One region of the Paenibacillus sp. FSL K6-3182 genome, then DNA from elsewhere that is predicted to be linked to it. Evidence: riboswitches for the same ligand, from Rfam matches in the RefSeq annotation. Region 1 holds a riboswitch; each other region holds the start of a gene.

Region 1 (8,329 bases):
TGGATCAGCAATATCTGGTCCAGATCACTTCGAGCTTCCTCTTTTTTTTACAAATCGCCATATAAAGCATAAATAGCTTTTGCCTCAGCTATCACTTTTTGCCGCAGCTCTGCAGGCTCAACCGCTTCTATTCGTGAACCATAACTTAAAATAATTTCGCACGCCGATTCCAATCCTTGAAATTCAACTCGCGCCGATGACCAACTCGTTTTCAGTGAAGGGCTGCTTTTTACGATTTTCACATATCGTTCTTTGGATAGCCGAGAGAGCACCGTATCATGAAAGGTAATAACAGCAGGATATTGCGGCAGTCTCTGCTTAAATTCACCCATGGACTGTTCCCAGTACTGAGCCAGATCAAAGTCTGCTGGGCGTTCGAACCGCTCCTCCAGCATAAGGGCATCCAATAATCTTGAGATTCGGTAGGTCCGTTTCTCCCCGTTCACTTCGCCAATCAAATACCAAACGTTGCGCTTAGCAACGAGTCCAAGCGGAGAGACGATTCGCTCGGCGATACCGTCCTCGCGATGATAGCGAATCTTCAATAATCGTTCTTCCCAAACGGCTTCCTGCACAATCGACAAGAATGGCATTAACTCTTCCATCTGATGCCAGCCCGCTCCATCAATATGAATCTTTTGCTTCATAAGAGCTGCCCCTTTGCTCACTTCAGCAGGAGAGGCAGCCAGTATTTTTTGAACAGCCGCTTCATAATGACTCGCAATTCCTAGATCGCTCAGCAAAGAAGATGGACTGCCAACGATAACAGACACTAATTCATCCGCATGCATACCCGTTAGATTAGTTCGATACCCCTCGGATAAAACCCATCCTCCGTGCACTCCCCTCTCCGCATAAACCGGAATGCCCGCTTCACTAAGCGACTCCATATCACGAATGATGGTACGCTCGGATACCTCCAGCTTTTCCGCAAGTTCTTTTGACGTCAATTTCCCGCTGTTTTGCATCAATAATAGGATGGCAATTAACCGTCCCGCTCTCATATGCTAGGCCTCCTGTGCTGCTTTCATTCGTTTTTTTCATTGTAGCATGAATATATGACAGTAGTTGTCGTATATCGTTTGTTAAACTGACAAAGAGTAAACCATAGAAATCGGAATGGAGAGATACAATGAAACCATTAGAGGGAAAAATCGCAGTCGTTGCTGGAGCTACACGAGGAGCTGGACGCGGTATTGCAGTAAGTCTTGGAGAAGCAGGAGCCACCGTTTACTGCACAGGAAGAAGCATTCGCGGCCAAGCCTCCGATTTGAACAGAGCGGAAACGATTGAAGAAACAGCCGAATTGGTCACTGCACGAGGAGGCGTGGGCATCCCGGTTAGAGTGGACCATACAGTTGAAGTGGACGTTCAGGCTTTGTTCGAGAAAATCAACAAGGAGCAAAATGGACAACTGGATGTGCTGGTCAATAACATTTGGGGAGGAGAAAAATTAACGGAATGGGGAAAGCCGTTTTGGGAGCATTCGTTAAGCAAGGGCCTGTTAATGCAAGAGCGTGCCGTAAAAGCTCATCTCATTACGAGTCATTATGGTGCTCCATTGCTGGTGAAACGGAGAAAGGGACTAATCATTGAAGTCACTGACGGAATCGATTACCGTTATCGCGGAAGTTTGTTTTATAGCCTGGCCAAAATTTCACCTATTCATCTTGCCGCGGCAATGGCAGCTGACCTTAAGCCCTATGATGTAACGGCTGTTGCTGTAACTCCCGGCTTCCTTCGCTCCGAGGAAATGCTGGAGCATTTTGAAGTAACGGAAGAAACGTGGCTTGATGCTGTGCATGGCGGCAAGCCAGACGCCGAGCATTTCAGCCAATCGGAAACGCCATATTTTGTTGGACGTGGAATCGCAGCTCTTGCAGCAAGCAGCGATTTGCTTGAAAGATCCGGACAAGTATTCCCGAGCTGGCAGCTGTCTGATGAGTTCGGCATAACCGACGTCGATGGCAGACAGCCGCACTGGGGAAATTATGCGAAGCTGCATGGTTTCTTGTAATACCTACTTTACCCGTTTACAACTTCTCCGCCGTTAATATGCAGCATTTGGCCTGACATATAACTGGAATCATCACAAGCTAGGTAGACGTAGGCAGCTGCTAACTCATGCGGCTGTCCTGGTCGTTTCATCGGTGTATCTGAGCCAAAAGTGGCTACGGACTGTTCATCGAATGTCGCTGGAATAAGCGGCGTCCAGATCGGTCCGGGAGCTACACCGTTAACGCGAATACCTTGCTCAGCCAAATTCACTGACAATGCGCGCGTAAAGGAAACGATTGCTCCTTTTGTAGCGGAGTAATCAATTAACGTCGGATTGCCTTTGTATGCCGTTATAGACGCCGTATTGATGATGGAGCTGGATGCCTTCAAGTGCGGCAAAGCGACGATCGTCAAATAGAACATGCTGAACACATTCGTTCGAAACGTAGCCACCAGCTGATCCGACGTTATATCCTCAAGCTTCTGCTGCACATGCTGCTCTGCCGCGTTATTCACCAAAATATCCAGCTTGCCATACTCCTTAATCGTCTGCTCGATGACACTTTTGCAAAAATCCTCTTCGCCGACGTCGCCAGCTATAAGCAAGCATTTCACGCCAGCTTTCTCTACAACTTCCTTCGTCTTCTCTGCATCGTCATGCTCATTCAAATATACGATCGCTAAATCCGCGCCCTCTTTGGCAAAAGCAACGGCTACAGCGCGGCCAATGCCGCTATCTCCACCCGTAATAATAGCTGTCTTCCCTTTCAGCTTGCCTGCCGCTTTATATGAATCCGATTCAAAAATCGGCAGCGGCTTCATCTCGGATTCAATACCCGGTTGACGGTTTTGGTGCTGCGGCGGGTTAATATTTTTTTGTGATGACGATTTAGACATGAGAAAATCAGCTCCTTATATTTTTTCCATAAAAGATTTCATCCATCTCGGTCTTTAATCTTCTCGTAATTTCCTCTTGCTCTATGGTTGACAACGAATCCTTCGTATAGCCGAATAAATAGTTGTTCAAATCAAATTGCTTCAGCTTGCATTTGGTATGAAACACATTTTCTTGATAAATATTAACGTCGATCATGTCATACAAAAGAGATTCCTTCTTCGGTATGTAGTTTTGAATCGAGTTAATATCATGATCAATAAAAAGTTTATAACCATTAATGTCGCGCGTGAAACCTCTCACACGATAATCCAGTGTCATAATATCGGTATCAAATGAATGGATCAGATAGTTCAGCGCTTTAAGCGGTGAGATCTCGCCGCAGGTCGATACATCAATATCTGCGCGGAACGTGCTTATCCCTTCGTTCGGATGATACTCCGGATACGTATGAACCGTTATATGGCTTTTATCCAAATGCATCACTACGGAATCAGGCAAGGGACCCGGCGATTCTTCAAACGACTCATTGGGTCCGCTAATTACCGGCCCTTCCGATACGAGCAAAGTAACGCTGGCACCCTGCGGCTCATAATCCTGCTTTGCAATATTAAGCACATGCGCTCCAATAATATCCGATACTGTTTCCAAAATATTCGTCAGCCTATCCGAATTATATTGTTCGTCTATATAGGCGATATATGCTTTACGCTCTTCTTTCGTTCTCGTATAACACACATCATACATATTGAAGCTGAGTGACTTCGTTAAATTATTAAAGCCATGCAGCTGAATTCTTTGTTCCGGTGTAAGTTTCAAGCGCGCATCCTCCTTTTCAATAACTACTATTTCCTTTTACCCAAAGACCGATGCGGCAAAACTTTTATGTTGCACAAAAAAAACATTTCACGCCCCGGTTTTACCGAATGTAAAATGCTTTTTCCATCTCATTTTTAATTATGTTTTTTCAATTCCTTAATCCGGAGTATCGGATCTCCCACATACACCTGTGTTTGAGGAAGCATGCCATCACACTGCTTAATGGCTAGGAAATTAAGCGTATTGACGAGCTCATCCTGCTGCTTTTCTTTTAATTGAAATTGCACACCATATTCATAAATGTCTTTGCCCAGTTCATTGTACCAGACGATAAATCCGAATAGCACATACATTTGATTAAGAATTTTCGTCTTAAACATCAAGAGGATATCGCTGTTAACGGGCAGCTTCACACCGACTATAAACCGGAGCCCACCTGGCCCGATGTTTCGAACAAACACCTCTGTACTCCCAAGCTTCACACTGCTACCTTTGAACATCGTAATGGTCATCTCTGCCAATAGACAATGCTTCAAATCGATTCGAAAGCTTTTTCTCCGATTAACGAGCACTTCTTTACTTGGCATAAATAAAGCAGGCTCTTTACAAGATCTTCGGCTCAATAGCTGTACGATGCTGTCCGGCTCTACAGGACGACTGAAATAATAACCTTGGATTTCATCGCATCGCTGATCGCGTAAATAGTTGAACTGCTCCTTCGTTTCAACACCTTCGGCCACCACCTGCATGCCAAGTTCGCCAGCCAATTGAATAATGCATTCAATAATGCTTTTATTTCTACGATCCGTCATCAACTCCTCGATAAATGACCGATCAATTTTGATCGTATCGAGTGCCAAGCGCTTCAACAAATAAAGAGAGGAATAGCCGGTTCCAAAATCATCAAGCGATACTTTGATTTTTCTTTTCTTCAGCTCCAGCAGCAATTCAGTCACCGCATTCTCATTGCTAATAAAGGAGCTTTCCGTTATTTCAATTTCCAATCGATCTTGGGAAATTCCTGTCTCCTCGATGATCTTATCGATGGTATGCAATATATTTTGCTGAAGAAGCTGCTGCACCGAAAAGTTAACCGACAGCGTAACCGAAGGCAGGCCTAAGCTCTGCCACCGTTTATGCTGCATACAGGCTTCGCGGAGCACCCATTCTCCTATCGATACAATTAGCCCCGTTTCCTCTGCGATCGGTATGAATTCAGACGGAGCAACCAATCCCCAATCCGGATGATTCCAGCGCAGCAGTGCCTCGACGCCAACAATTTCCATCGTTTGCGAATGTACGCGTGGCATGTAATGCAGGAATAGCTCTCCTCTTTCCTGCGCTTTACGCAAATCATTGCTGAGTGAAAACAATTTGAATGATTGCACATTTAAAGAAGCGGAATAGCACTGTGATTGATTGCTGCCTCTGGACTTCGCATGATAAAGAGCCGCATTTGCATTTTTCATCAACTGCTCCACCGAGCTCCCATCGCCAGGCGATTGACTGATTCCAATACTTGCGGTTACATTCAGCTCATATCCTTCTATCAAAAATTGCTCATTGATAAGCTTAATAATAGTAGCTGCCATATCCTTGATTTCGTTTTGCTGCTTTACATCAGCTATAATAATTGCAAATTCGTCTCCGCCAAGCCGGAATACGGTTTGGCCATCACGTAAATTGCTCATCAATCGAAAGGCGATTTGTTTCAGCAACTCATCCCCAATTGGATGCCCCAGCGTATCATTTACATATTTGAAACGATCCACGTCAATCAGCACGATCGCCAGCCTCTGCTTAAAATACTCGCTTACCCTTAGCTGCTTATCTAGCTGGTCTTCAAACATTCTGCGATTTGGCATCTCCGTTAAATAATCGTGGTAAGCCAAATATTGATTTAATTCCTCAGCCTTGCTCCGATCCGTAATATCAAGGACTACTCCAACGATTGCCTGCTCTCCCATATTTGACACTTGATTATAGTGCACTTCGCAATGAATAATCGTCCCATCTTGTTTAATGGCTCTGTGGCAGAAATTAGATAAAGACTGCCCCTCCTGTAACTTCGTTAGTTGATTAACGACGGCTTCACGGTCTGACGGATGGATCGTCTGAATAATATCCATACCGATCAAGGAGTCATAACCAAACATTTTATTGAGCTGATCGTTTGAATAAACGAAGTTGTTTTTTTGCGCGACAAAAATACCGACAATGGATTGCTCGACAATACTGCGGTATTTTAATTCGGTCTCAGTCAACGATTGCTCAATCATTTTTTGCTGCGTAATATCCTTGGCAATGCCGTAGACACCGATAAGCTTTTTATTAATAATGATTGGAATATTGGTCACATTAAATTCGACCGTTTGCCCTGTTCTCGTAATGCCTGTCGTATCATAGTTTTGAGGGTTCCGCGTCTTGACCGTTTGCTCAAAATATTGAATCGTTTTATCCAGCGCTGCGGCATCTACAAATTTATGAAAACTATCATTAATAATTTCCTCTTTCGTATATCCAAAAACTTGCTCAAGCACTGAATTGCATGACAAAAAACGCCCTTGTGCGTCTAAAGAAAAGACCGCGTCAGGGTTGTTTTCAAATATCGATTTATAAAGCTGCTCTTCGATTGTGAGGCGATGCTGTATTTTTTTATTTTCCGTTACATCCTGAATCATGCCTATCGTCAACAATATCTCGTTTTCGGCATTCCGTATGAAAGTAATGTTTTCCACCACATATCTAACTTCACCGCTCTGACGAACGATTCTGTACTCGGAAACGCTTTCCTTTTTTGATTCAATTGCAAGGTGGAACTGCTCATTAACGCGCTCACGATCTTCGGGATGCACGAACTCAAAAAATTGTTCAATCGTCATCGAGAAATCAGATTTCATACCATATATTTCGAACATTTGATTCGACCAGGATGCTTCTCTGCGAATATGGTCAAACTCCCAGTAACCTAAATTAGATAGCTTTTGAACAATATTAAAACTACCAACATTAACATTGCCATTAAAACGTTTAATCATTTGTTTCATTGCTAAATATCCCCTCTTATTCATAACGTAGGCGGTAACCTGAAGTTTTTAAGGAGAGGATATAGGTATGTTATCACTCATCCTTTTGGCAACCCAGCCACCTTTGGAAATTTCCTTTAGGCCTGTTGGCTTTGCGTCATTGTCTTTCGACAACTTTGCTTTTTACTAGGACTTTTTACATATACCAGTATTCCATATTATTCCGATATATACCATAACCAATTTCATAATAGGTCGAATGATGTAGAAAAACCTCCCATTATGGGAGGTTTGGTATATTGATGTTTTACAATCTAGGATCGATTTCCTTCTCTTTGGCAACCTCAAACAAAAGATTCGCAACAGCCGCTTGATATCCATTGTTTTCCGGGGCAATTTCAGCAAAAGGAATCGCCAGCATATGCTGTCCTAGCCGGTACTCGTTAAATGATGTACGAAGCTTTTGCGTAATATTTTTTTGCTTGATGAGCTTATTGTACTTGTGCGGAAATCTATAATCATAACCGTAAATAATAGACATGTATTCCTTATTGCGCACTTTCATATAGGGAACCGTGTACGGCTGAGACATCTCGGGCTTAATCACGACACCTTCCATATGATTGTCTACCGTAAGCGTGTAAAAATATTTTTCTGCAAGCTCATAGCTCTCCGCATCAGACAGCACAAGCGTGATGAATGTATCGTCAGTGAGGAATTGATACATCTCAGAGGTTTTCCACGCTGGCAGCTGCTCGCTTCCGTCCACGTATACGATTTTGAGCAGCGAAAAAGGCTTGTATTCAAGCTCCCCTGCCTCGGCATACAGTTCCAGCTGCCTCTTATACGTTTCATATGCTTTGATATGCTCGTCAATTGGCCTATTTTTCTCAAGAATAGAATGAACATGCTTAAAATTTTGATAGACGGCTAGGCCATATTTCTCATTAATAGCCCCTTTGCTAAGGTGAAACTGATCCTTTTCAAAACCACTTTCCTTGAAATCATGCGCAAGCTTTCCGAACGCTTCCTCGAATCCATTCGCCTTCAGGAAAGCAAGCTCTGTCTCAAGCCCCTTCTCAATAGGCTTAAACTGCTTTTCGATGAGACCTTCTCCCAGCGCCTCCCATGGCAAAAGCTCGCCATCCAGCAGGAGCATCGATATATCGTTTTCCTTCATGTAGCTTCCGAATCTTTGCAGCAGTCGCTCATAAACAGCGGTCAGGTCAACCTTATTTATTTTGTACCCATTGCGGCTCACTGCAAAACATTGCTCGATATCTGCATGCAAATAAACATTGCAGCGTGATCCCATGTATTTGGGCTGCAGCACGACCTCTTTCACACCGCGCTCCACAAAATAGTTCAGCCCCTTCCTCAGCGATTCCAGCTCACCCGCCGCTTCATCCTTATCTGCGGGAGACATGGTTCCTGAGATAAAGTTAATTTTATTGCGCGAGCAATACTGCAATCTGCGGGCTTCATCATCATCCAGCTCCTGCAGCGATACTTTGCGTTCCTCTTTGAAGAGAGCAGGAAGCTCGCCTTCCATGCTGGCTATTGACGATTTCTGTGATTTGAAAGTCGGCTT
Region 2 (8,329 bases), 720 kb from region 1:
GCAGTCATACTTGCATTGAGCTTCTTGAAGCGGGATATGAATTAGTGGTTGTTGATAATTTTTCTAATAGCAGCTATATCGCTTTAGAAAGGGTAAAAGAGATTACAAATAAATCCTTTACCTTTTATCAAATGGATCTTATGGATCAAAAGGGACTCGAGCATGTATTTTCGAATCATGCTATTGATGCCGTTATTCACTTCGCCGGGTTAAAGGCTGTCGGAGAGTCTGTACAAATGCCTTTATCTTATTATCATACCAATATAACGAGCACATTAATTCTTTGTGGAGTCATGAAGAAATTTGGTGTTCAGAAATTAGTATTTAGTTCCTCGGCTACTGTTTATGGACGGCCCGAACATGTTCCGATTATTGAGGACTCACCGCTCTCAGCAACAAATCCATATGGCCGGACTAAGCTCATGCTAGAACAAATTTTACTGGATTTAGCTAGTTCAGATAACAGCTGGGGAATAACGATCCTGAGGTATTTCAACCCTATTGGCGCCCATAAAAGTGGTCGAATTGGAGAAAATCCAAATGGAGTGCCAAACAACTTAATGCCTTACATATCGCAGGTAGCTGTTGGCAAGCTTAAGCAGTTACATGTGTTTGGAAATGATTATCCAACTGTGGATGGCACTGGAGTGAGAGACTACATTCATGTAGTAGATCTAGCAAAGGGGCATGTAAAGGCACTGGAAAACATGAGTAGAAAATCAAATGTGAATATATATAATCTTGGCACTGGAAATGGCTACAGTGTGTTAGAGATGATTGCAGCCTTCGAGAAGGTAACTGGGCAAAGCATTCCATACGAGGTCGTTAACCGCAGACCTGGCGATATTGCTGTTTGTTATGCAGATACGTTGAAGGCAAATGTAGAATTGAATTGGTTTGCAACAAAAGGAATAGAAGAAATGTGCAGCGATACGTGGAGATGGCAATTTTCAAATCCGAATGGATATGAAGAAGATACACTGTTGAAATCTGAACTTGCAGCAAAATAATATACCGGATAGCTCTGTTAATGAAGCAACATTTTAGAGCTCCTAATTTGATCTAGCGGGCTCTATTTCCTTCCCCCGCTCCCTTTAACAATCGTTAAATAAATTCGACAAAAAATGTAATTATCTTTCATTTTTGTGAGACAGGAAGCGACAGCATACGCAATTAGAGTGATTTATAATACATCTATAAACGAATGACAAGCATAGGGAGACGTTGAAATGCGTTTAGTATCTGGGCACCTTAAACGCATGGAGTCAGTGGTGCAACCGTCCCAAATTGAATGGGGGACATGGGAAAATGGTACTTACAAAATCAGAGGATAATCAGGATTTAGATATGGAATGGGTAGCATTAATCATGAATGCACGTTCTTTGGGGTTTAGCAAGGAAGATGTTAGAAAGGTATTACTATGTCTTGAAGAAAGCAAGAAAGATGATATACAAGAAACAGCCGTATAAAAGAAAATAAAGCGCTACTCGCGCTTTATTTTCCATTTATTGAATTCTAAAAATTCTTTAAATTGATCTTTGCTTACGCCAGAAGCCATTGCTTCTCGAACTAGATCGGCCCACTCGGTGTCTAGATTGCTTGTTTTACGATCATTATTTTCATCGCTATTTAAAAATTCTTCAACCGTTACGTTTAATACTGCGCCTACCTTTTCGAGAAATTGAATCGAAGGATTTTGCTGGAGCCCTCGTTCAATAGAGCTTAAGTAAGATTTTGCGACGCCTGCCCGTTGCGACAACTCCGTTAGGGATAGGCCTTTTCTCTTGCGCAGCATCTGAATACGTTCTCCGATCATAGCAAACTCCCCCGTTATCTCTTCGTTGTAGACTAACACTATTATAACGAATAATTCTTAATTGCGAAAGCTTGTAAGTTTTAACGAATAAAAAATAAAATGACGTCTAAATTAGAAAAAAATAAGGTTAAACCCATTTCGAAATGTTGTTCTTATAAAAGAACGATGTTTCGTTTTATTTTGTGATATTTTGGTGAAAAAACGATTGACAACGTCCGTTTTCAAGTGTATTATTCAAATATGTTCTTTATTAAGAACTAAAAGACATTCAATGATGCTCGCATCTCGTTCGATTGAAGAACACGCTGGCTATCTAAATCGGAGGCACGAATGAGCGCAATAGCAGTCGTTTATGAAGTTGATCAGACAGCCCATGTGTTAGATCAGGGGAATAGACTGATGCAGCAATTATCGCGGTTTCCTTGCAATACAGCTCAAGCATGGAATAAGAACAATGTGTTTGTTGGATGCCATAATCAATGGATTACACCAGAGTCTGTCGGGGAATGCAATCCCTATTATGATTCAGAAAGACGTTTAGTCATAAGTGCCGATGCAATTATAGATAACCGTAATGAATTATTTGAATCACTAAACGTACACCTTGATCGTAGAATGCAAATGACTGATGCAGAGCTCATTTTACTCTCCTATGCAAAATGGGGTGTTGAATCACCCAAGTATCTAATCGGTGATTTTGCTTTTGTAATATGGGATGAAAGAGAGCAAAGAGTATTTGCTGCTAGAGATTTTTCTGGTTGCAGAACTTTGTATTATCACTGGAATGGAAATCGGTTAGCGATGTGTACGACGATGAAACCACTGTTAGAGCTGCCAGATGTTCATAAACGTCTGAATGAGCAATGGATGGCACAGTTTTTAGCTATCAGCACAGTAATTGATGTTGTTGACGTTACACAAAATGTGTATAAGGATATTTTGCAATTGCCGCCATCTCATTGCATGACATTGGTTAATGGTCAAGTAAAGGTCATGCGATATTTTAAGCTAACGGCAAATAAGAAACTTCGCTTCAAAACGGACGAACAATATGTTGAAGCATTCAGGGATGTATTTCAACAGTCAGTAAATGCACGATTGCGCACTTACAAACAAATAGGTTCACAATTAAGTGGGGGGTTGGATTCAGGAGCAGTAGTTAGTTTTGCAGTTAAAGCCCTTCGTCCAATAAATAAAGAAATACATACATTCAGTTATGTTCCTCCAAGCGATTTTGACGATTATACCTCTCGTCAAACGATTGCTAATGAATCACCCTATATTAATTCAACTGTCCAGTATGTTGGTGGGTTTCAAGCGAACTATCTTGACTTTAAAGATAGAAATTCGTTTTCAGATATTGATCCATTTCTGGAGACATTAGAAATGCCTTATAAATTTTTTGAGAACTCTTTTTGGATAAGAGGCATATTCGAACAAGCTGCGGCGAAAGACATTGGCATATTACTAACAGGTGCGCGAGGTAACTTGTCCATTTCTTGGGGTGATGCCCTCGAAAACTACTCTCGTCTCTTAAAACGTTTCAGATGGATTCATTTACATAACGAAGTAAAGGCATTTAGCAGAAATATGGGGACTGGGCGTGGACGAGTATTTTCTGTTTTGAGTAAAATGGCTTTTCCAGCACTTAGCAGATTACATATCAATCAAGAGCCTTCTATTGGACCTATTATAAATAGCGATTTTGCAACGAAAACTAAAGTTTTTGATCAACTTCGCGAGCATGGAATGGACCAGACAGGTTGGCTAGTCGAGCAGAACATTTATAAAATAAGAAGAGAACATTTTGAGAATCCATTATACTGGAATGCTACCAATACAGTTACATCAAAATTTTCGTTACCTAATGCTTTATGGAGTCGTGATCCGTCAAATGATAGTAGAGTTATCCAGTTTTGCTTATCGGTACCAGAGGATCAATATGTTCATAAGGGATTAGATCGAGCTCTTATTCGAAGAGCAACTGAAAATTATTTACCGGATGACGTAAGGCTCAACCAGCGTGTTCGCGGCGTTCAGGGTTTGGATTGGCTTCATCGTATAAGACCAGATTGGCATTTGTTTATCGAAGAGGCAGAGTCTATGAGCAAAGATGATAGAATGATGTCTCTTGTAGATGGCAACCTGGTTAAAGGAGCATTGTTACGTTTTAAAAAAAAGGCGGATTCAAATCTAGCAGAGGATGAAGGTTTGCGAGCCCTTATGAGAAGTGTAATTGTGTATCGATTCCTTAAACGACATTTTTAACCATCTACTCATAGCATCACTCTAATTTACTAGGAAAGCTAGATTGGTTTCATGGATACAAAAGTGATAAACATCATTAAGGAGGTGATACATATGTCAAAGAAGCAATGGATCAAGCCAGAACTACAAGTTCTGGAAGTCAAAATGACTGAAGCTAGTCCTAAAGTGGGTACTCGTTTGGATGCAACATTCCCAACTGGAACTCCCGTTCCAGACCTCCGTTATAGCTAATCGCAATTGTGTAAGTTAAACTTCAAGCCCTTGTATGTTTGTTATATAAGGGCTTGAATGTTAATTATCTTTTTATGGAGTGGATGTCTGTTGATTACAAAGGTCAGGGAAGGTTATAAAGCATTTGGTTTGAACATATCTAGTGAAATTCCATTTCCTGAACTACTTAGGATGAATGATCTTCAAGTGTGTAATGATGTTGAAGTTGTGATAGACCCCAGCTTTAAGGAAGCGTTTAATTTATCGCCTTATGAAGTTATTGTTGATGGAGAAGCAGTAACGATGAGACTACCTGATGCCGGTGTTTTTAGTATTCAAAATGGCAATAAGATCATTGTGTCTCCATGCGCTGAAGCAGACGAGGATGTAATTCGATTGTACCTTCTTGGTACCTGTATGGGGATCATACTTATACAAAGATCGATTTATCCACTTCATGGGAGTGCAGTTGTTATTAATGGTAATGCCTATGCTTTTATAGGTGAATCAGGGGCCGGCAAGTCAACCCTCGCTTCTGCTTTTGTAGGACGGGGACATAAGCTTGTAACAGATGATATTGTTCCTATTTCATTCTTACCAGCAGAGCATCGCCCTATTGTTACTCCCTCCTATCCGCAGCAGAAGCTATGGCAGCAGAGCTTGGATGCTTTCGGAATGAATAACGCTGAGCTTCGTTCCATTCATGGTCGGGAAACGAAGTACTGCATCTCGGTTGAAGATAAATATTATACGGATCCTATACCACTAGCAGGGATTTTCTTATTAGAAAAATCAGATGTAGACGGAATAAATATTCAAGCAGTTAAGAAGCTGGAAAGACTGCCTTTATTATTTCAACATACATATAGACATTTTTTAATTCCAAAAATGAACCTTGTGAGCTGGCATTTCGGTTTCTCCTCAAAGTTGGGAGAGAGACTGCCTATCTATCATTTACGGCGTTCGGAAAATGAATTTTCGGCTCCACAATTAGTCGATCTTATATTAAAAACCATTTCGTTGGAGGAATAAATGATGACAATAGAAACGAACAGCCTAACATTGAATCAGGCAAATCTAGTACAAGCGAGTATTGTTCGAGACCAGGAGAATATCGTTAGTGATATGGGCGGTGAAAAAGTTATTTTAAGTATCAGAAACGGGAACTATTATAATCTTGGCATTATGGGGAGTCAGATTTGGGAGCTAATACAGGAGCCTATTCCTGTCATGCAACTAATTGATAAGTTGATAGAACAATATGATGTCGATCGGATTACTTGTGAAGAGCAACTGCTGCCGTTCCTGCTTCATCTGTCAGAAGAAAAATTAATTCACTACAGTCTATAACGTTAAGGTGAGAAAATGGGGATTATAGGAAAATGTAAAACAGTTTTTTCTTTGGATATGAAGACGCTGCTCCTCTTTATCGAGACAGGTTTATATTTGGGAAGGATAAGAATGCAGCTGCTTTATTTTCCATTCTCACGGATAGCTCCTACACTAGGCGTTTATTTGAAGGAAACCGACTCTGAATATAGTCAGCAAAATCACGAGATAATTTTCAATGTTTATCAATCGATAGAAATAATGGGAAGAAATACGTTTTGGGAGACAAAGTGTTTAGTTCGAGCGATTACTGCTATGAAGATGCTGGAAAGACGTCAAATTGAAAGCACCTTGTATTTAGGAACAGCAAAGGACGAGAACGGGAAGTTAATCGCTCATGCTTGGCTTCGGAGCGGTTCATTGGTTGTCTCAGGTGCTGAAGAAATGAACAGATTTACCGTAACGGGTATGTTCGCTAAGTTCATTCAATGAAAAAGAATGGAAAGTGATGAGGTAATGAGTCACATTATATATTTCACTAAGAAGCTACATAGTTACTCTGGCAAGGTGCTTTATTTCAATTTATTCGGCATGATGCTCATTGGTTTGTTAGAGGGCGCTGGAATGTTATTATTAATCCCTTTATTATCTATTATCGGAATTATTGATTTTCAAATCCACGCTATACCTGGCCTCGCCTTTTTTGAATTTTTGCAAGTTATGCCTAAACTGCAAGCCTTATTGATCATCCTTTCCGTATATTTAACATTAGTTATCGGTCAAAGTTTTGTAAGTCGAAATCTTAGCATACGCGAAACGCGAATTTTGACAGGGTATGTTAATAGTGTGAGATTAGAAATATATCGAACATTATTGCAAACACAGTGGGCTTTCTTTTTAAAAAAACGAAAAACAGATCTCATCTCATCTTTGACCGATCAATTATGGCGTGTGACTAATGGCGCTTACCTTATTCTTCAACTTTTGACATCAATCATTTTTACAATGATTCAAATAGGTATTGCATTTGTAATTTCGGCTAAGATGACGCTTTTTGTGCTTGGCTTTGGTTTAATTGTCATTTTTATATCTCGTCGATTTATTAAACAATCAAAAGAGCTTGGAAGTGAAGCTATTGAACTTTATCAAGGTTATATGGCAGGCATTACGGATCAGTTCAATGGAATGAAGGATATTAAGAGTAACTCTTTAGAGACATCACGTTATCGTTGGATGCTGGGCTGGACTCGAAAACAAGCGGAAGAGCGGAATAGCAATAGTATTGTCAGTAATAATTCTCAGCTTGTTTACAAGTTGACTTCTTCACTTATGATAGCTGTATTTATTTTGTTCTCGGCGACAATGTTCCAACAAGAAGGCGGGTATTTATTGCTTATCATTGCTATTTTCGCTCGTCTATGGCCACGATTCACAGGAATTCAGTCCAATGTTGAACTAATTGCTTCCTCCATACCCGCTTTCAAAACATTGATGAACCTTCAAGAAGAATGCATGCAAGTTCAGGAAGTAACAGATATCATTCAATACGAAGATGAGAATGTTGGCAGCATGAAGTTCGAGCATCAGCTTGAATGCCGTCAAGTATATTTCCGTTACGATCAAGATCAGGTAGACTATACATTAGAAGCTATTAATCTTCGTATTCCTGCTAATGGTATGACTGCAATTGTTGGTCAATCAGGTGCAGGTAAAAGTACATTAATTGATATGATTATGGGCATGTTGAAGCCTGATCAAGGTTCTGTGCTCATTGACGGGAAGACGCTTACAGATGAGGATCTGTTGTCGTTAAGAAGATCAATCAGTTATGTCCCGCAGGAGCCGTTTCTGTTCCATGGGACGATTAGAGATAACTTAATATTAATCGATCCGAATGCGACGGAAGATCAAATATGGGAAGCGATGGAGTTCTCTTCTGCGGCTGAATTTGTTCGCAAACTTCCGGATGGCATTGATACGATTATTGGTGATCGTGGAATACGTTTATCAGGTGGGGAGCGTCAGAGACTCGTTTTGGCTAGAGCAATATTAAGAAAGCCATCTATCCTTATTTTGGATGAGGCTACAAGTGCACTAGACAGCTTGAACGAGACAAAAATTCAAGAAGCCATAGAGCGGCTTAAGGGAAAAATGACCGTTATCGTCGTTGCTCATCGCCTATCGACCATTCGGAATGCAGATCAGGTTATCGTGTTGGAAAATGGGAGAATCGTGCAAACGGGCCATTTTATCATGCTCGCTGAGGATAAAAAAGGACTGTTCAGCCGTTTGTTAGGCAATCAGCTGCAAGTAGCTTTATAAGCGGAACTTTACTATACTAATTAGAATAGAAAAAGTTCATGACAGGGACATGCTTTTAATCCTTGGGATAGATTAATTCAGAATTGGTTTCAATGATTAGGAGGACACATTTGGCTATTATACTAACGCTCGGAATAACCGTGCTTCTCTTGTACCTGCTCTTTATCCTCCCAACCCAGTGGTTAAAAATCGAAAAAATTACACATCCCATTGGCATTAACAAACGCATATTGCAAATAAGCGATTTGCATGTAGACAGGCTGCGCATAAGCGCAAAGCGAATTCAGCATGTCATTGCCTCCGTGCAGCCTGACTACATTTTTCTGACCGGCGATTATACGTATAAAGAACACTATTTGACGCGGGTAGGCTATTACCTTAAA
Region 3 (8,329 bases), 700 kb from region 1:
AGGACGAGAATGGTCATATCGTTGACCCATACAGTGAAATCAAGACAATAATCTTAAAAGATGATAAAACATATCTTGAATATAATTATCTGAATTGGTCTCACGAACTGCAAGGCGGAAAACTAACTAGACTCTATAAAACCGAGTTTCTTCCAACAGAAACAGGAAACTATTCGATAAAAATTATGCAAAGAAGTAATCAATCAACATGGAATGAGCTTAGCAGCAATACGATTACTGTAATGCCAAAGCACGAGTTTAGTGTGGAAATTCGCGACCAGAACGGCGAACTTGTAGATATGGTCAACAAGCCTTATATCACAACTCAAGAAGTAGAAAAGTTGTCCTTTACTGTACGCGAACACAAATCAGGCGAGGTAGGCACACCTGTTGAAGGTGTTTCACTGTTTCTATATGGTGAAGAGCATTCAAGTAAGTCAGATCCCAATGGTCTCATAGTCTTATCAAACCTTTATTTAGGTTCACATAATGAACTAACGTTTAGCAAGACTGGTTATTTAGATAAAACAGTTGATCTAATGGCCATAGATCCTAAAAATCAAGCAATCATACGTGTTTCTGGGCTAGATAAGCCTGAAACAAGCGACAAGATTAATGTAGCTGGTGGAGTACCTATGAAGAACGCTCACGTATTTGCAAGTATTCAGACTGGCGACAGCGTTTACCAGCAACAGGATTATCTATTTGAAAATGAAACAGTCAGCTATATGATCGTTTCCGCTCCGTCTGTTGTAAGCTTGGATTTTGTCCGCCGAGTGAACATGCATAGCAACAATAGTGGCTCACCATTTGGTTATTATATGCTCGGCTCCGTGAAGACCGAACCAGGCAAAGACTTTAATGTTGTACTTGATGCAAGGATTCCTATGCAACAGGTATCTACTGTAAATCTAACTAAGCAAATGGACGAAGTGATCATCGCACGTAAGGAAATTCCTGGTGTCTCATATATTCCTTCTGTTATCGACAATAACCAGGAAGGACAGAACCGTTTCTATGCAACAAAGAGTACTTATAACGTAGTAGCAAGAACCTACGAAGGCAACATCATTTATTTAGAAAATGTTGTGTTTGATCAAGATGTGAATACTCTTGACGTTCCATACGACTCAAGCACGCTTGCTCAAGTAAAAGTCCTTGGAGATGCTACCATTGAATATGTTGACTATATTACAGAAAAACAAAGCAAGCTGAGAAGCTATGCATACTCCAGCATTAACAATAACACAATTAATTTGACACCCGGCAACGTCAATATCACTATAAACGGCTTTGACGGCTCAAAGCAATATCAATATGAAGTGCATCTTAAAAAGGAAGAGCTGAAAGCTGGTTCCAAAACGGAAATTACAACATCTACTCTTAAAGGAATTGATATATTCGGGCTAGACAGTACAGGTAAGTTAACGGTCACCGACAACCAAAGATTTCTAAAAATAGGATTGGTTAATGATAAAGGTGATGAGATTCAACGGTACAGTATTCCTGAATTCATTATATTTAATAATGGCTCGAGCTTAGGTTCAAAGGATATTTTACCAGAGAAATCAAAAATTGTTGTTAAAAATAGCAGAGGAATAGTTATTTTTGACAACTCAGATTCTAGAAACCTTCCTGAATGGATTTATATTGAAGAGGACGGCGAATATACGGTAACCGCATCCGTTACACTAGAAGGTAGAACCTTCACCTTAGATAAAAAAATTAAAGTGAGCACTGTTGGTGAAGAAGTTACAGAACCGGAAACGAAACCAACACCGACTCCAGACACTGGACCTGGACCGGGAACTGGACCAGGAGTTATCCCAACACCGTCTCCAACACCAATAAATGTAGATAAAGGTTTACAAGATCTGCTAGAGAACAGCAAGTCCGATAAAGACAAAGCTGACAAAGCAGCGGATCTCATTAACGGTCTTGTTAACTCAGTCAAGGATGTTAAGGATAGCAAAGAAGCTGAAAAGTCTGTTCAGAATGTATCAGCAACCCTTGCTTCGGCATCTAAACTGCTTGAATCTATGCAAACAGCTAGTGAGAAAGCTAAAGTAGCGGCAACTATTACAGAGATGGTTAACAATACTAAATATGCTTTTGAACAAGTTGAGAATGGTCCGAAAGCGATCGAACTAGCTAAAGCTATCATCAAGGACACTGCTTCTGTTCTGAAAAACCTAGGTAACATAGATGCAGCACAGATCGATGCACTTAAAGATTCGCTTGTTTCACTTAGTAAAAAAGCAGTAGAAAAAGCTGCAACCGTCACTCTGGACAACAAGGATGTCAAAGTAGATGGCAATGCGCTTACGACATCGCTTGATGCGAAGAAAATCGGACAACAGCTAGAAACAACAAAAAAAGCTTTGGATGAAACGATGAGAGACCTTACAGGTGCAGTCGGAGCAGACAAAGCAACGAGCATCAACCCAGTTTTAACCATTAATATTCCAAAACAAAGCGAGAACGTCACTAAACTCGCTGCTGATCTGCCTTCTGAGATTTACCAAGCTGTGAAGGATAGCGGTCTTGCTGGACTTAAGCTCTCAATGGGCAACGTCGGCTTCACTGTTGAACCAGAAACATTCGGAAACGTAGCTAGCGGCCAAACGATCTCACTAGCAGCAGAAGTCGTGCATAATTTAACCGTAACTGCTCCAACTTCAGCCAAGCAAGTAGCAAACATACCTGTTATGGAGTTTAATGCATCGGTAGATGGCAAGAAGGTAGAAGCATTCAACAAACCAATTCCAGTATCATTTGATGTATCCAATATTGATACGACTAAATACTCGGAAGCGGATCTAGCTAACCTTACCGTTTACTTGTTGAATGAAAAAACGTTAACTTGGGAGCCTGTAGGCGGTCTTTATGATCCGATTACAAAAACCGTTAACGTAAATCGTGGACATTTCAGTAAATACACAGTTATGAAGGCTGGCCAAACGTTCACGGATATCGCAACAACACACTGGGCAGCGACAGCTGTAAATAGCCTTCTTAACAAAGGTGTACTTGATCAAACGACTACATTTAGTCCAAGCAAAAAAGTAACACGCGAGCAATTCGCTGCATGGCTCGTTCGCTCTTACGGTCTTGATGGAACCGGCCTGAGCCTCCCATTCAAAGACGTAGCTAAGGATAGCGAGTATTACGATGAAATCGCTGTGGCTTACGAACAAGGCCTAATTCAAGGTAAATCGGCAACTGCTTTTGAACCAAAAGCAGAAATTACACGTCAAGAAATTGCTACACTCTTATCCAGAGCACTTACAACTTTCAACAGCAAGAAACTAACTAGCGCAAGCACTGAACAGCTTAAAGGCTTCAAGGACAGCTCATCTATTGCCAGCTGGGCAAAAGATGGCGTTGCACTTCTTAAGCAGCAGAAGCTAGTAACAGGCTACCAAGACGGTACTTATAAGCCGAACCAAACCACGACCAAAGCGGAAGCGGCAGCACTTATCTACCGCATTTACACGGGTCAATAACACAAACTAAAGAGGCAGTAGAGAAGTCAATTAGACTTCACTACTGCCTCTTTTCTGTTCTTTTAGGCTAATTAAAACTATATCCGTATAGAAGTAATGCTACATCAAACCTTCTGCAATAGCTCTTCCTGCTTCAAGCTCTTTGTTAAAGGCTTCTCTGTAGGAAGCAAGAACGTCTGTGCTATACCCATTCGTCGTCAGCTTAGCTTTCGTATCTGTCATGATAACTTCAAATTTTGCAGAGCAATTGTCTACTTCTTGAAGTCCCTTAGCTTTAAGCTGGGCTTGAACCGTCTTATCCGTTGTCGCTACATACTGCAATCCAATATCCATAAGAGTTACCTTACAGCTTTCTTTCAGCGCATTAAGCTTGCTCTCTGCTTCTGCCGTAATTTGCTCATACGTCGGTTTAACTGGTACGCCACCACCGCCGGTATTACCCGTACCGCCTGTACCACCAGAGCCTCCAGTTCCGCCACCCGTGCCTGGAAGAACGACTCCACCGCCGCCTTGCTCAGCTCGGTATGCTGCTGACTCACCGCTAACTGTTTTCGTCACCGGATCGTAGCTAATCTGCGTGCCTACTGATTCTGACAAGAAACGAATGGGCACATAGATCGAGCCTTTATAGGCATAGAGGGATTGACCAGCTGGCAACGCTTTTGTTTTTCCATTGAATACAAGAGTTGCTTTCACTGGCTGTATCGCAATCGTAACACTCGTTTGTGGCTTCTGGCTGCCCGTAGCAGCACTCTGCAATTGCTTCTTCAGCGCTGCAAGTTCTTTCTCTGTTGGCTCGGAGATCGTCGCTTTAGCCCCATCCCAATTCACTGTTTTTAGCAATGCGTAAGAAATATAACGAATCGGTACGTATGTACTTCCTTGATGAATAAATGAGTATTGTCCATCGGGCAGTTTAAGCGCTTGTCCATCAAATTGCAGCTTAATGGGCTGTGTCTTTGTCTTAATTGTTTCGGTTGCTGCGGATGCAGCGGTTGCAAGTATGGATGACAACATCATTACAACCAGAAAAATAGATAGAATACGTGACTTTTTCATAGAGCCTCCTCAGAATAGTAAAGCTTACTTGTTTAGCGAGTTTGCAATTACTGCAAGCGCATTGGCTCTAGCACCAGCCTTCGCACTCTCGTATTGCGCGCTCCAATCCGGAAAGCTTTGCTCACCTAGATCGGCTGCTTTATACTCGCTCTTGGCATTGCTTATTAATTGATTAAACCTGGCATCACAATCGGCTTCCGCAGAAAATACCTTATTCAGGTATTTACTTTGAATAGTAGCAAGTGTGGCTTCTTCATCCCCGCTAAGCTCTTTCGCAATCTGCTTAACCAAGCTATTGCTGGTTGCTTGACACGAAGATTTCAGCTTTTCCAGCTTTGCTGTAACCGATGCATCAATCTCTTTTTTCTTCTGGGACTTATTTTCGGAGTTTGTAGATCCCTTATCCGGCTTTTGTCCCTTGTCTACAATATTAGACGCTTCATCTGGCGGCAAAGTTGCGCTCGGACTAGGTTTAAGGACTTCATCTGGCTGCGTCGTTGGAACTAGATCAGGCTCTTGTGATGGAGTAGCATCAGGTTCTGAAGTCTGATCTGTCTGATTAGAAGGTTGTTCATCTGGCTGCTCCGTAATATTCGGCGACTCTTGTCCTGTATTACTATCTGCAGCTTCTTCAATACGCCCATTCAGTTCATCTACCTGATTTAACTTCGAATAGAGACTCATGCTTCCATAAATGACAATACCGATAACAACGAGAGCACCTGCGATAATCATTAGTGTTTTGTTCGTTTTTTTCATTGTTTTGGTTTCATATGATCCACTAAAGAAGCAATGATTGCATATGAATCTCCTTCTTAGATTTTTAAAATAAAAAAGCTGACGCTTCATAGTGACGGGGCGTCAGCTTGCGGATATAGCGTTTTCAGATCTATTAACGACGCCCTTCGTGCTAGTTCATGAGACAGCTGCTAGTTTATTTTTGTGATAAACAATCCTCAAATAAATCTCCATGCGCTTTTTCTCATCTAAGCAATCTTCCCACAGCAATTCATTGAATCCCATACAGAGCTGATGCCATTCACGTACAACGTTTGCGCGCATGAACATAATAATAACCTCCATTTTCACATAAACCACGACGGGAGGCACGATATTCGGTAGCTGGCTGGCAGTCTTTTAAAAGATAAGCCCCTTTAGCTTTGCGTCACCACTTTTCAATGGTTTTGCCTTTATCGTGTGGGTTATGCGGTTGTTTTGTTTAATGGTATGGTAACAAAGTTTTTTGGAAGTGTAGAGTTATTCACTTAGTATTCAAACAAATAACATTATTTAATATATTTTTCCGATATAGGTAAGAAACTCCTGTAATGATGTGCCAAGGAATTCTAGGTAGTTAAATCCAGCCTCTATGAACTCATCTTATCTTCCTTTGATTTCATAGAGTAAATCAATCATCTAAATCCTGTAATAATACTGACAAAAAGAGTATACTCTCATTATTTCTACGCCTATCCATTTCATTCATTGTTTACATTTATTCCGTTAAACAAAAAAAAAAAGAAGTATTATTATCCTCACTATAACTTAGAGAGCAATAGATCAGAAGTAAGGAGTTAAAGAATATATATAAATATAATTTACTAAGCATCTGTACATCCTATAGTTGGAGCGTATGCTCACGACTACCTTAAATAAGATCTGTTGTTTTCCAAGTGCGATTTCATTCTTACTTTTTTCCCACAACTATCATCTCAAGGACTTAAAGTAGAATAATATCTTTTTATTATATCCCCCCCTCTTTAAGAACCTTTTTTTTAATCATGGAACGACCTAATGTTATACTCCTAAACGGTAGTTTTTCGAGTAATAAGCATAAATAAAATGATAAAACTAAAATTATTAAAGAAGAGAAAATTGTTCCTAATAAGTTTCTAAAGAAAATACCATTAGTGACCAATTGAAATATATTTAAAACAAATATATGAGTTAAATAAATACCAAATGACTTATCGTTAATAGATATGATAATTTTTTGATTTTTCAGTATACCTAATTTCAACAAAAATAAAATAACCGAAATTGAATAAATTAAGACAACCGGACGAAAATAACTCAATAATGAACTTTTTATTTCACCTGTAAAAGACCAATTATAATAACTATCTAATAAAACAAGGGAAATTGAAATTATTAGAAAAATAATAATTTTCCTAAAAGAGAAACCGCTTATAACATCTCTTACTTTTTGATAATTTTTCCCCACAGCTAATCCAAGTGAAAAATAAAATATCCAACTAAAGAAAGCTGTTAAAAATACCAAGTTAATTGTACTACTTTCTTTTAGTCCAAATAGATTTAATGAACTTATCTGATAAAAAGAAAATAATAAAATCGTAAGTATAAATAATACTATTATACTAAAATTACTTTTTAGTATTTTGCTCCTAAACGGAGAAATTAAATACATTTGAAATAAAGCAGGTATATAGTATAACTGATGAAATGGCCCAAAACCAAAAATAAAAGTTATAATGACATTACGAATAGAAATATCTCCCCATACTAACAAACCAATTGTACTCCAGAATATAAAAGGAATAATAATTTCAACTATTCTTTTTTTCATAAATGAAATAAAGGAAATTTTCAACAGACTATTATATGCTAGTATTCCCGCAACAAAAAGAAATGCTGGTACACAAAACCTACTGATTTGATTAATAATTATTCCAGTTATTTGGGAAAATTCATCAGTTTCTTGACTAATGAGTATGGCTGTAGTATGAATTAATATAACAGCAATAATAGAGATCCCTTTAATAAAATCTAATTCTAAGTATCGTTTTTTTATTTCCATCACCTCTATATGTTAATCCACTCTCTCTTCCTTTCATATTTATTAATATTGTGTTATTAGTTAATTGATTAAATAACTAAAGTTAAAAGGAGCTTTATTGATTCTTTTGTATTATCATTATATCGAACGTTAATCATTAATCCACACTATGGGTCATTCAAGTAAACTATTTTCCAATTGAGCTTCCCGCTCATTAGAGGCTATCTCTAATATATAATTTAAGAAAGCTTCTCTTAAATCCTCTCTCCTAAGCGCATACTCAACAGTCGCTTCCAAAAAACCTTGCTTATCACCAACATCGTATCTTTTTCCTTCAAACTTATAAGCATACATAGCTTCTTTTTGCGAAAGTACCCTTAATGCATCTGTAAGTTGTACCTCCCCACCTATTCCGGGCTCAGTATCCTCAAGGATTTCAAATATAGAAGGATTGATTATATATCTACCTAATATTGCAACATTCGAAGGTGAGTCTTCAATTCTCGGTTTCTCTATTAAACCCTGTACCTTGTATACACCATTTTCTATGTGCAGTCCTTTTACGATACCGTATTTACTAACATCAGAAATAGCTACTTCTTGCACACCTAATACCGAAGTTCTATAAACATCATAAATGTCAATTAATTGCCTTAAACAAGGCTGTTTAGAGTATACAATATCGTCCCCTAGCAGTACTGCAAAGGGTTCATTACCAATAAAACTCTTTGCACAATATATTGCATGTCCTAGCCCTTTTGGTTCTTTTTGACGAATATAATGAATGTTTATCATATCCGAGATTTCCCTTATTTCTTCCAACAACATTTTTTTACCTTTTGCTTCCAACTCTAACTCTAATTCAATTGATTTATCAAAATGGTCTTCAATCGACTTTTTATTTCTACCTGTAATAATTAAAACTTCTTCTATGCCCGACTCTACTGCCTCTTCAATTATGTACTGC
Region 4 (8,329 bases), 1.8 Mb from region 1:
ATCGCGGAAGGCCAATTGCTTATTCGAATTGATCAAGGTTTATCTTCATTAACGAATGCACTCAGTTCTAAAATTAACAGTACTAATACGAGTTTGTTATCCGGACCATATCATTTCGATGTCACAACAGTGAGTGGCTCCCTGCAGAAGCCGTACAATGAATTGAATAGTTATGTTTCTCGTACGATTCAAACCCCTCAGTCTGTTGACGCTAGTAAAACTGCCGTAGTATGGTTCGATCCAACAACAGGAGGGCTCTCCTATGTTCCGACCGAGCTTACGACAAGCGGCGGGAAGACGACAGCAACTTTTAAAAGAAAAGGAAACAGCGCTTATGCGCTTGTTAGCAATTCATCCAGCTTCTCCGATCTATCGAAGCATTGGGCAGCTTCTGCTATCCATATCATGTCGCGCAAATTCATCGTGGAAGGGCGCTCGGCAACGAAGTTTGAACCAGAGAAGGCTATTACACGAGGTGAGTTTGCGACCTATATCGCCAAAGGGCTTGGCCTCAGCAGCGACAGGAGTGCAGCGGCTAAGTTCAAGGATGTAAATGCGAACACAGCGATGGGGGCGTATATTGGAGCCGCCTCAGCGGCTGGTGTCGTCGCTGGCAATACGGATGGCACCTTCAAGCCAAACAATCCGATTACACGTCAGGAAATGGCCGTTATGATGATTAGAGCGGCGAAGGTGGCTGGTCTAACGGTGCAGCTGCCAGAATCGGCCGCAACTTATCTCAAGAAGTATACGGATCGAGGCAAGGTTGGCGCTTGGGCGCAGACAGATATGGCGAAATCAGTGTACATTGGTGTGATTAGCGGTAAAACAGCAACAACATTAAGCCCGCAAACCAATGCAACTCGCGCAGAAGGAACGGTTATGCTTCTTCGTTTGCTGCAGAAGGTGAAATTTCTTTCGTCATAATAAATGAACCAAAGCAGAGCAGCTCGCCCAAACGGCGAGCTGCTTTTTTTATGTCATTCATTTCCACGATGTACATAGCTGATATCTATCACCCTATAGAAAGCGATAGCAGTCTTCTATCATGCGTAACTTTTCTACTACTCTTGTAGTCTATAACTAATAGATTAATGGATGGGAGAGTTGTAAATCTAATGAGTAAGTTTCAAAAAATCATAGATCGGCAGTCAGAAGGCTTAGGAAAACGGGTTATAATCGTCGTATTAGGTGGAGCACTGCTAGTACAGCCTTTAGCTTCAATCTTGCCTAGCAGCTGGCAGACGGCAGTCATTCAATCAGCAGAGGCTGCTGCTGACCCTACGCTTAAGCTATCACAACAATCATTTATCACAGCAGGTGCTAAGCGCCTTGACTACGTATTCCAAACGACGCGCGGCAGCTCAAAGGTGCAAACCGATGTGCATGTCATTGAAATCGATCTTACAAATCCCTACGTATCCATAAATGCGATGAGTGGAAAAAATAATAGCATAGGTCAATTAAATACAATACTTAATATGACAAAAGAAAACGGAGCCGTAGCTGGCATTAATGCAGACGTATTCGTAATGGGTAATGAGGGTGCCCCGCTTGGAGGGCAAATCGCAAGCGGCATGTTTATGTCTAGTCCTGCAAAGCTGAAGGGGATGTACGCATTCTCGGTTTCTAAAGACCGCAAACCGATGATTGACAACTATAGCTTCAATGGCCAAGTAACGGCAGCAGATGGCTCTACCTTCCCGCTGGAAGGGCTTAACCAATCTGCTTATATTCCGGAGACAACGGGCTCAAATTATAGCCATGTCAATATGATGTATATCTATACAAGTGCTTGGGGCGGCACAGAACGCCCGAAAAACTCAGGCTCCACGCCTACCGAAGTATTAGTTCGCAATGGCGTAATTGAGGAGATTTCAATCGATAAAGCAATCGCAGGTCAAGCACCTGCTGATGGATACATACTCCGGTCGCATGGCCTTGCTGCTAATTATGTGAAGGAGCATTTACAGGTTGGGCAAACGATCAATGCGGATTATGCGCTCGTTTCGCAAACGACAGGAGCGAAGGTTGATCCGAACTCATTTGAAATGATGGCAGGCGGTCATACGCTATTAGTCAATGCGGGCGCAGTAGCTCCATTCTCACGTGATATTACAGGAGTAAGCGGCTCTTCCTATACATCTCGTTCAGCGGTTGGCTATTCACAGGATGGCACTAAAGTATATCTGATCACGAGTGAGCGCAGCGGCGGGAATACGGGTGTAAACTTGAAGGAGCTTCAGCAAATTATGCTGCAGCTGGGCGTATATAAAGGCGTCAATCTGGATGGCGGCGGTTCTACAACGATGATCGAGCGTCCACTGGGAACAAATGATTTGAAGCTGTCGCATCCTACGCAATACGGCACCACCCAAAGAAGTGTTGCAAACGGCATAGGCGTATTCACAACTGCTCCAGCAGGTTCGCTGAAAGGCATTTCTGTGAGCGGCGCTAATGTTATGTTTATCGGTCAAAAATCGTCGTATTCATTAAAAGGCTATGACACGTACTATAACCCGTTTGAAGTAGACAATTCATCTGCCGTATGGAGTACCGAGAAAGCCATTGGCACGTTCAAAGGCAATGAATTCACTGCCACAAAGGCGGGTAAAACGAATCTCACTGTGAAATCAGGAGCGATCTCTACCAAACAAGAAATTGAAGTGATTGGACAGGACCAAATTGCATCGCTCTCCATTGATACGAGTGCCGGTGTGCTGGCAAAGGGAGCAACGATTTCTGTTCCGCTTACTGTAAAGCTGAAAAACGGAAATTCATATAAGCTTAGCGCCGACTCCGTGAAGTGGGAGTTTGTTGGATTTACCGCGTCTAGAAGTGGCGACAACCTAACTGTTCAGTCGGTTAACGCAGGTACAAGCACCGGGTATGCCATTGCTCGTTATGATGGTTTTCCGACAATGATTCCATTCACACAAGGGGAAGCAGTGAGCACCTTTGAGGATTTTGAAAAATCGACCTACCCCATTACATCACAAGTCACGCCTGCGACAACCACAGGAAGCGTAAGCTTAGTATCCGATTTCCAAGGACAAGCTTCTTCGAAAGCATTAAAGCTGGATTATGATTTCACAAACGGTACCGGAACTAAGGCATCGTATGTAGTATTTAATACAAACGGTCGTGCGATTGAGGGTTCACCTACTTCCATGACGGTTGATCTTTATGGCGATAACAGCCTGAACTGGGTGCGCGCAGAGTTCCTTGATGCGGATGGCAAAGCACATCTTGTCGATCTTGCAAAACAGCTTGATTGGAGCGGCTGGAAGAATGTGAAGATGAATTTATCCTCTGTCGGGATGAAATTCCCTGTTAAACTAAAAAGAATTTACGTTGTGACGATCGCCGAAGGGCAGGATGAGCGTTCTGCAACAGGTTCTATTGGACTAGATAATATGAAGCTTCAATATCCGCCTTCCGTAACGGTTGATTCACAAACTAAGGTCGTAATGACTGTAGGCAAATCAGCTGCGACGGTTAATGGAAAAGCAATTACACTTGATTCAGCACCCATCGTTTTGAATGGAACGACATTTGTACCTGTCCGGTTCGTATCCGATGCTATGGGAGCGAAGCTGTTATTTGACGGAAAAACGGGACAAGTCACCGTTCTTCGCGGCAATAAGCTGATGGAAATGACACTTGGCAAAAAGGATCTAATTTTAAATGGCGCACTGCAATCGTCAGATATTACGCCTATCGTTCGTAATAATCGGACGCTCATTCCGGTCCGTTTATTTTCAGAGAAACTAGGCCTAAAGGTCGGGTATGACGGGAAAGCGAAAAAGATTACCATCGATTAACGATGGACGAAATATATCCAATCTGTGGTATGATAGAGTAGATTAACCTTTAATATAGAAAGGTTGCCGATCTACAGTGGACCACCTTACAGTCGATATAAATCGAGTCATTAAAAACGCAATCGAAGTGATGGAAGACAGCAAATACCAGATTTATGAAATATGTGAATCCGCGCGTACGGAGCTAGAATCACTCGAGCAGGAGCTTGAAATTGTCCTTCAAGAAACGGTGAAGACAATTGACAAGGTTGATCAGCTGGAGCAAGACTATCGCCGTGCGCGTATAAGGCTGACAGAAGTGAGCCGAGATTTCGTACGCTACAAGGAAGATGACATTAAGTCTGCTTATGAAAAGGCTACACAAATCCAGCTGGATTTGATGGTGTACCGCGAGAAGGAATCCTACTTAAAAGCACGTCGAGACGATCTGCAAAAACGTGTTCGAAATGTAGAAAATTCAATCGAGCGTGCTGAAACGATTGCTTCGCAAATAAATGTCGTACTTGAATATTTATCGGGTGATCTTAATCAGGTTACTCGTATTCTTGAGTCTGCCAAAACCAGGCAGCTGCTGGGATTGAAAATTATTTTGGCGCAAGAGGAAGAGCGTAAACGGATCGCTCGAGAAATCCATGATGGTCCAGCGCAATCACTCGCAAATATCGTTCTTCGAACAGAAATTGCAGAACGTATGCTAATCAAGCAGGAATTTGTGATGGTGCAGGAAGAATTAGTAGATTTAAAAGGACAAGTGCGCTCCGGCCTTGAGGAAATTCGCAAAATTATATTTAATTTGCGCCCGATGGCGTTGGATGATTTGGGGCTTGTGCCGACTCTTCGAAAATTCACTCAGGATTTTGAAGAGAAAACAAAAATACATACCATATTCGAGCTTATAGGTAAAGAAGCTCGGATGCCCTCTGCAATGGAAGCGGCGATATACCGCTTAGTTCAGGAAGCTTTTACCAATGCGCTAAAACATGCGAGCGCTTCACATGTAATGCTCGAGATTAACTATCAGCCACAGCATATTTCACTCGTAATTCAAGACAACGGCGTTGGATTTAACAGCGATTTAATCGAGCAGGATGCTACTCGAAACGCACATTTTGGATTGGTAGGGATGAGAGAACGCATTGAGCTAATAGAGGGAAGGATGGATATAGACTCAAATCCCGGTAGAGGGACGAAAATTATAATAGATATACCTACTACTGCCGAATCTAGAAAGGAGTAAGATGATGATGATCCAAAGAGCTGCAAGCAATATGAATACAATCAAAATTTTACTTGCGGATGACCACCAGCTGTTTCGTGAAGGACTTAAGCGGATTCTAAATATGGAAGACGATCTTGAAGTTATCGGCGAGTGTGGTGACGGCATTCAAGTTTTGGAGTTTTGCAATCATACCATTCCTGAGATTGTCCTGATGGATATTAATATGCCTATAGAGAACGGTGTCGTGACGACTGAACGATTAAAAAGTATGTTTCCTGATGTTAAGGTTATCATTTTATCTATCCACGACGATGAGAGCTATGTATTCGAAACCCTTCGTAAAGGGGCTACAGGTTACCTTCTGAAGGATATGGAGGCAGAATCGCTAATTAACGCCATTCGTTCCGTTGTCCAAGGTCATGCCTATATTCATCCTAAAGTGACAGGCAAGCTCATTAACCAGCTTCGCCGTATGACGTATTTGGATGAGATGGGAATTGTCTCAGGTGCTGCAGCTGCTCAGGAACCGGGAGTTAAGTTCGTTGCTGGCGATGAGAGCCCATTAACACGCCGTGAGGCAGAGGTTTTAAGGCTTATGGCAGAGGGCAAGAGCAATAAGCTCATTGGAGAGTTTTTATTCATTAGCGAAAAGACGGTTAAAAACCATGTGAGCAGTATTTTGCAAAAGATGGAAGTTGATGACCGTACGCAAGCTGTTATCCAATCGATCAAATATGGATGGGTTACCCTGTAGTAGCCTTTTTGATCATTACTTACATATCGAACAAAACCCCGTATCGTTTGATGCGGGGTTTTTTGTTTGCATATAAAGTTGCCTTGCAATAGTTGTGTAAAAGAAAAACACTCCTAAGCTGTATAAAACCAGCCTAAGAGTGCGTGGTGAAACATACAATCTTAACTATTTTCTTTGTTTTTGTCTGCGAAGAGAAATGAATCCCGCTGAAAGGGCAAATGCCCCGATGAGATAATAAGGAACCGGACTGCTTTCGCCTGTTTTTGGCAAAGTAGCAAGCGGGACTTGATCTTCATCTACAGCAACAACAGGATCGATTGGCGGCTCGCCTTCCCCACCTTCATTAACTCCTCCAACAGGTGGATCTTCATCATCAATTTCGACGATTGGTGTTGCTTCAGGTGACGATGTAGGTGTTGTCGTTACCGTAGTTGTAGCAGTAGGTGTGCTGCTAGGCGTGATAGCAGGTGTCGAGTTAGGTGTGATCACAGGTGTGGAAATTGGTGTAGTGGTAGGTGTATTCTCAGGTGTAGGAGTTGGTGTAGCTGTAGGCGTGCTCTCAGGTGTAGGAGTTGGTGTAGCTGTAGGCGTGCTCTCAGGTGTAGAAGTTGGTGTAACTGTAGGCGTAGTCTCCGGTGTAGAAGTTGGAGTAGCAGTAGGTGTCGATGATGGTGTTGGAGTAGGCGTAAAGCAGGTTTCGCCTGCGTTCACAAGTGAAAGCTCTTTCTCCTTGCCCCAATGGATCTTCAGCGTATTAGGTACAGCTTGTGGATCAGTTGGGTTGACGAGCTCCGTATTTGTTGAAAAGCTTACGGAACCTTTTCCAGGAATTACACCGTTTCCTGTTTGAGTGGAATTTGGAATTTCCCATGAATAAGAAACCTCAATGTTACTCTCATTGGTTACTTTCCAAGCTCTTGTTTTATTCGGGTCGGCGGAGCAGGCCGTTTCAAGTTTGAGCTTAGCCGTATTGATAACTGCTTTTCGCACAGAGTTATCTGTGGTTACTACGATCTGCTGGGTAGCCACTAAATCGGTGGTAAAGCCATCTAAGGTTAATTCTTTTAATGTGTAGGTGCCGATAGGCAATTCGTTGAATTGCAAAATACCGTCACTATTGGTAACGCCGCTTTTGAATAATTTACCGTCTTTCCAAAGCTCGAAGGTAATGCCGACATGAGGAGCCCCTTCGACATTATTTAAAAATTTGTTGATGATGATATTGCCCGTACAGCTGTTCGAAAGCTTTAGATTCCATGCTAAAATTTTGTCACCGTGAGCGCCGGGACCCAATGTCTTAATTAAATCTCCGCTATAGATATCTAATTGATAAGGCAAGCATCTTGGAATGTTAATCGTAACGGAGTAAGTACCTGCTTTTGGATATATAATAGACTGTCCCTCAAAAAATGTTTGCTTGTTGTATGGAATGGTTGTATCGCCGGGTCCAGGTGCCCAGTCAGCAGGGCCTTCATAGCCGGAGAAGCTGACTCTAACACAATCTTTTAGCGTCTGGAACGTAGCGGTAGCTGTTCCGTTATTATTGACTACGATATTGGAATGCGTGGCAATGACATCCTTGCGATCCGATGAATACTGTGGACAGCTATTCTCATCTCCGAGTGCCGCAGCATTCGTACTTTGATTGCTATCACCTTCCGCCATGGCAAGGGAACTAAGCGACAACGAAAAAATTAATAACAGAGCCAGGGCTAAACTGATTTTTTTCCTAAAATAACGCATCTTTCACTCTCCTCTTAGATACGTAGTGGGGTTCCAAGAGGGCCGGTTACACTACTAGCTCCATATAATCCAAGTGTCCAATTGTAGATTATACTTCATCGCTTCCCTAGTTATTTTGATTGTGAAAATCCACTCTCCCTTTCTATATGCGTGCACCAGTTAGATATGCATGCTTTCATATTAAAATGATAACATGTATTGGAAATTGCTCAAGGGTGTTTCTTTGTCAGAAAATGACTAATAATCAGCATAAAGCAGGATATATTTTTGGCATAACACACATTTTGTCACCTTGTCCCTTGATTGCGGAACCAGTGGGCTCTTCATGGCATATAGTGTCACAAAGAGGAGGTGGCCGCCATGTTTGAACTTCTACTTCTTGTTATTGGCTGTTATGCTTTGGCTGCATTGTCGGTGCATCTGGCGTATCGAATTTGGCGAGGGCGCCAGCAATCCAGCAAGCATTATGTGCTCGTTGCTGATGTCCAGCAAAACAATATGGAATGGTATGTACGTTCACTGTTTTCTTTCTCTCGGCGAATGGGGAAAAACGTTCGTTTGACCATCGTAGATCAAGGAGTTACAGAGGAGACACTGGCTATTGTTGAACGATTAGCTAGAAGGGGCGATGAGGTCAGGATTCACTCTAATGGATCTAATCCGTTGTCTGGAAGCGAAGACGGTAAGCGCTCTCAAACAGAGGGTGTGGATGGAACTCAGCTGCTATGGCTGCTCCAGGCAGAAGGAGTTGTGTCGCTTTCCGATCATGCGGTGCTAATTGATTTGCAA

What was found. Region 1 has a riboswitch for cyclic di-GMP ahead of MHH56_RS05515 (EAL domain-containing protein). Riboswitches for the same ligand answer to the same signal wherever they lie in the genome.
Region 2: it holds a riboswitch for cyclic di-GMP, as region 1 does, so the genes downstream of both, MHH56_RS08655 (anti-repressor SinI family protein) here and MHH56_RS05515 (EAL domain-containing protein) in region 1, are expected to answer to the same signal.
Region 3: it holds a riboswitch for cyclic di-GMP, as region 1 does, so the genes downstream of both, MHH56_RS02575 (hypothetical protein) here and MHH56_RS05515 (EAL domain-containing protein) in region 1, are expected to answer to the same signal.
Region 4: it holds a riboswitch for cyclic di-GMP, as region 1 does, so the genes downstream of both, MHH56_RS30810 (SpaA isopeptide-forming pilin-related protein) here and MHH56_RS05515 (EAL domain-containing protein) in region 1, are expected to answer to the same signal.

What each region holds. Positions count from the first base shown of each region.
Region 1 is NZ_CP150265.1:1,271,962-1,280,290, reverse strand. Features, by position in the region: gene MHH56_RS05535 (YafY family protein) at 48-1,004, opposite strand; gene MHH56_RS05530 (SDR family oxidoreductase) at 1,133-2,017, shown strand; gene MHH56_RS05525 (SDR family oxidoreductase) at 2,026-2,895, opposite strand; gene speD (adenosylmethionine decarboxylase) at 2,903-3,712, opposite strand; gene MHH56_RS05515 (EAL domain-containing protein) at 3,847-6,759, opposite strand; cyclic di-GMP riboswitch class I at 6,844-6,929, opposite strand; gene MHH56_RS05510 (metallophosphoesterase) at 7,046-8,329, opposite strand, start outside.
Region 2 is NZ_CP150265.1:1,992,425-2,000,753, forward strand. Features, by position in the region: gene galE (UDP-glucose 4-epimerase GalE) at 1-1,010, shown strand, start outside; cyclic di-GMP riboswitch class II at 1,209-1,290, shown strand; gene MHH56_RS08655 (anti-repressor SinI family protein) at 1,309-1,470, shown strand; gene MHH56_RS08660 (helix-turn-helix domain-containing protein) at 1,485-1,817, opposite strand; gene MHH56_RS08665 (asparagine synthase-related protein) at 2,148-4,085, shown strand; gene MHH56_RS08670 (paeninodin family lasso peptide) at 4,179-4,316, shown strand; gene MHH56_RS08675 (aldolase) at 4,407-5,327, shown strand; gene MHH56_RS08680 (lasso peptide biosynthesis PqqD family chaperone) at 5,328-5,645, shown strand; gene MHH56_RS08685 (lasso peptide biosynthesis B2 protein) at 5,661-6,116, shown strand; gene MHH56_RS08690 (ABC transporter ATP-binding protein) at 6,141-7,946, shown strand; gene MHH56_RS08695 (metallophosphoesterase) at 8,057-8,329, shown strand, end outside.
Region 3 is NZ_CP150265.1:569,976-578,304, reverse strand. Features, by position in the region: gene MHH56_RS02585 (S-layer homology domain-containing protein) at 1-3,506, shown strand, start outside; gene MHH56_RS02580 (copper amine oxidase N-terminal domain-containing protein) at 3,606-4,565, opposite strand; gene MHH56_RS02575 (hypothetical protein) at 4,590-5,324, opposite strand; cyclic di-GMP riboswitch class I at 5,680-5,764, opposite strand; gene MHH56_RS02570 (acyltransferase) at 6,310-7,383, opposite strand; gene galU (UTP--glucose-1-phosphate uridylyltransferase GalU) at 7,537-8,329, opposite strand, start outside.
Region 4 is NZ_CP150265.1:7,038,390-7,046,718, reverse strand. Features, by position in the region: gene MHH56_RS30830 (Ig-like domain-containing protein) at 1-927, shown strand, start outside; gene MHH56_RS30825 (stalk domain-containing protein) at 1,119-3,824, shown strand; gene MHH56_RS30820 (sensor histidine kinase) at 3,901-5,061, shown strand; gene MHH56_RS30815 (response regulator transcription factor) at 5,093-5,797, shown strand; gene MHH56_RS30810 (SpaA isopeptide-forming pilin-related protein) at 5,963-7,483, opposite strand; cyclic di-GMP riboswitch class II at 7,574-7,655, opposite strand; gene MHH56_RS30805 (hypothetical protein) at 7,901-8,329, shown strand, end outside.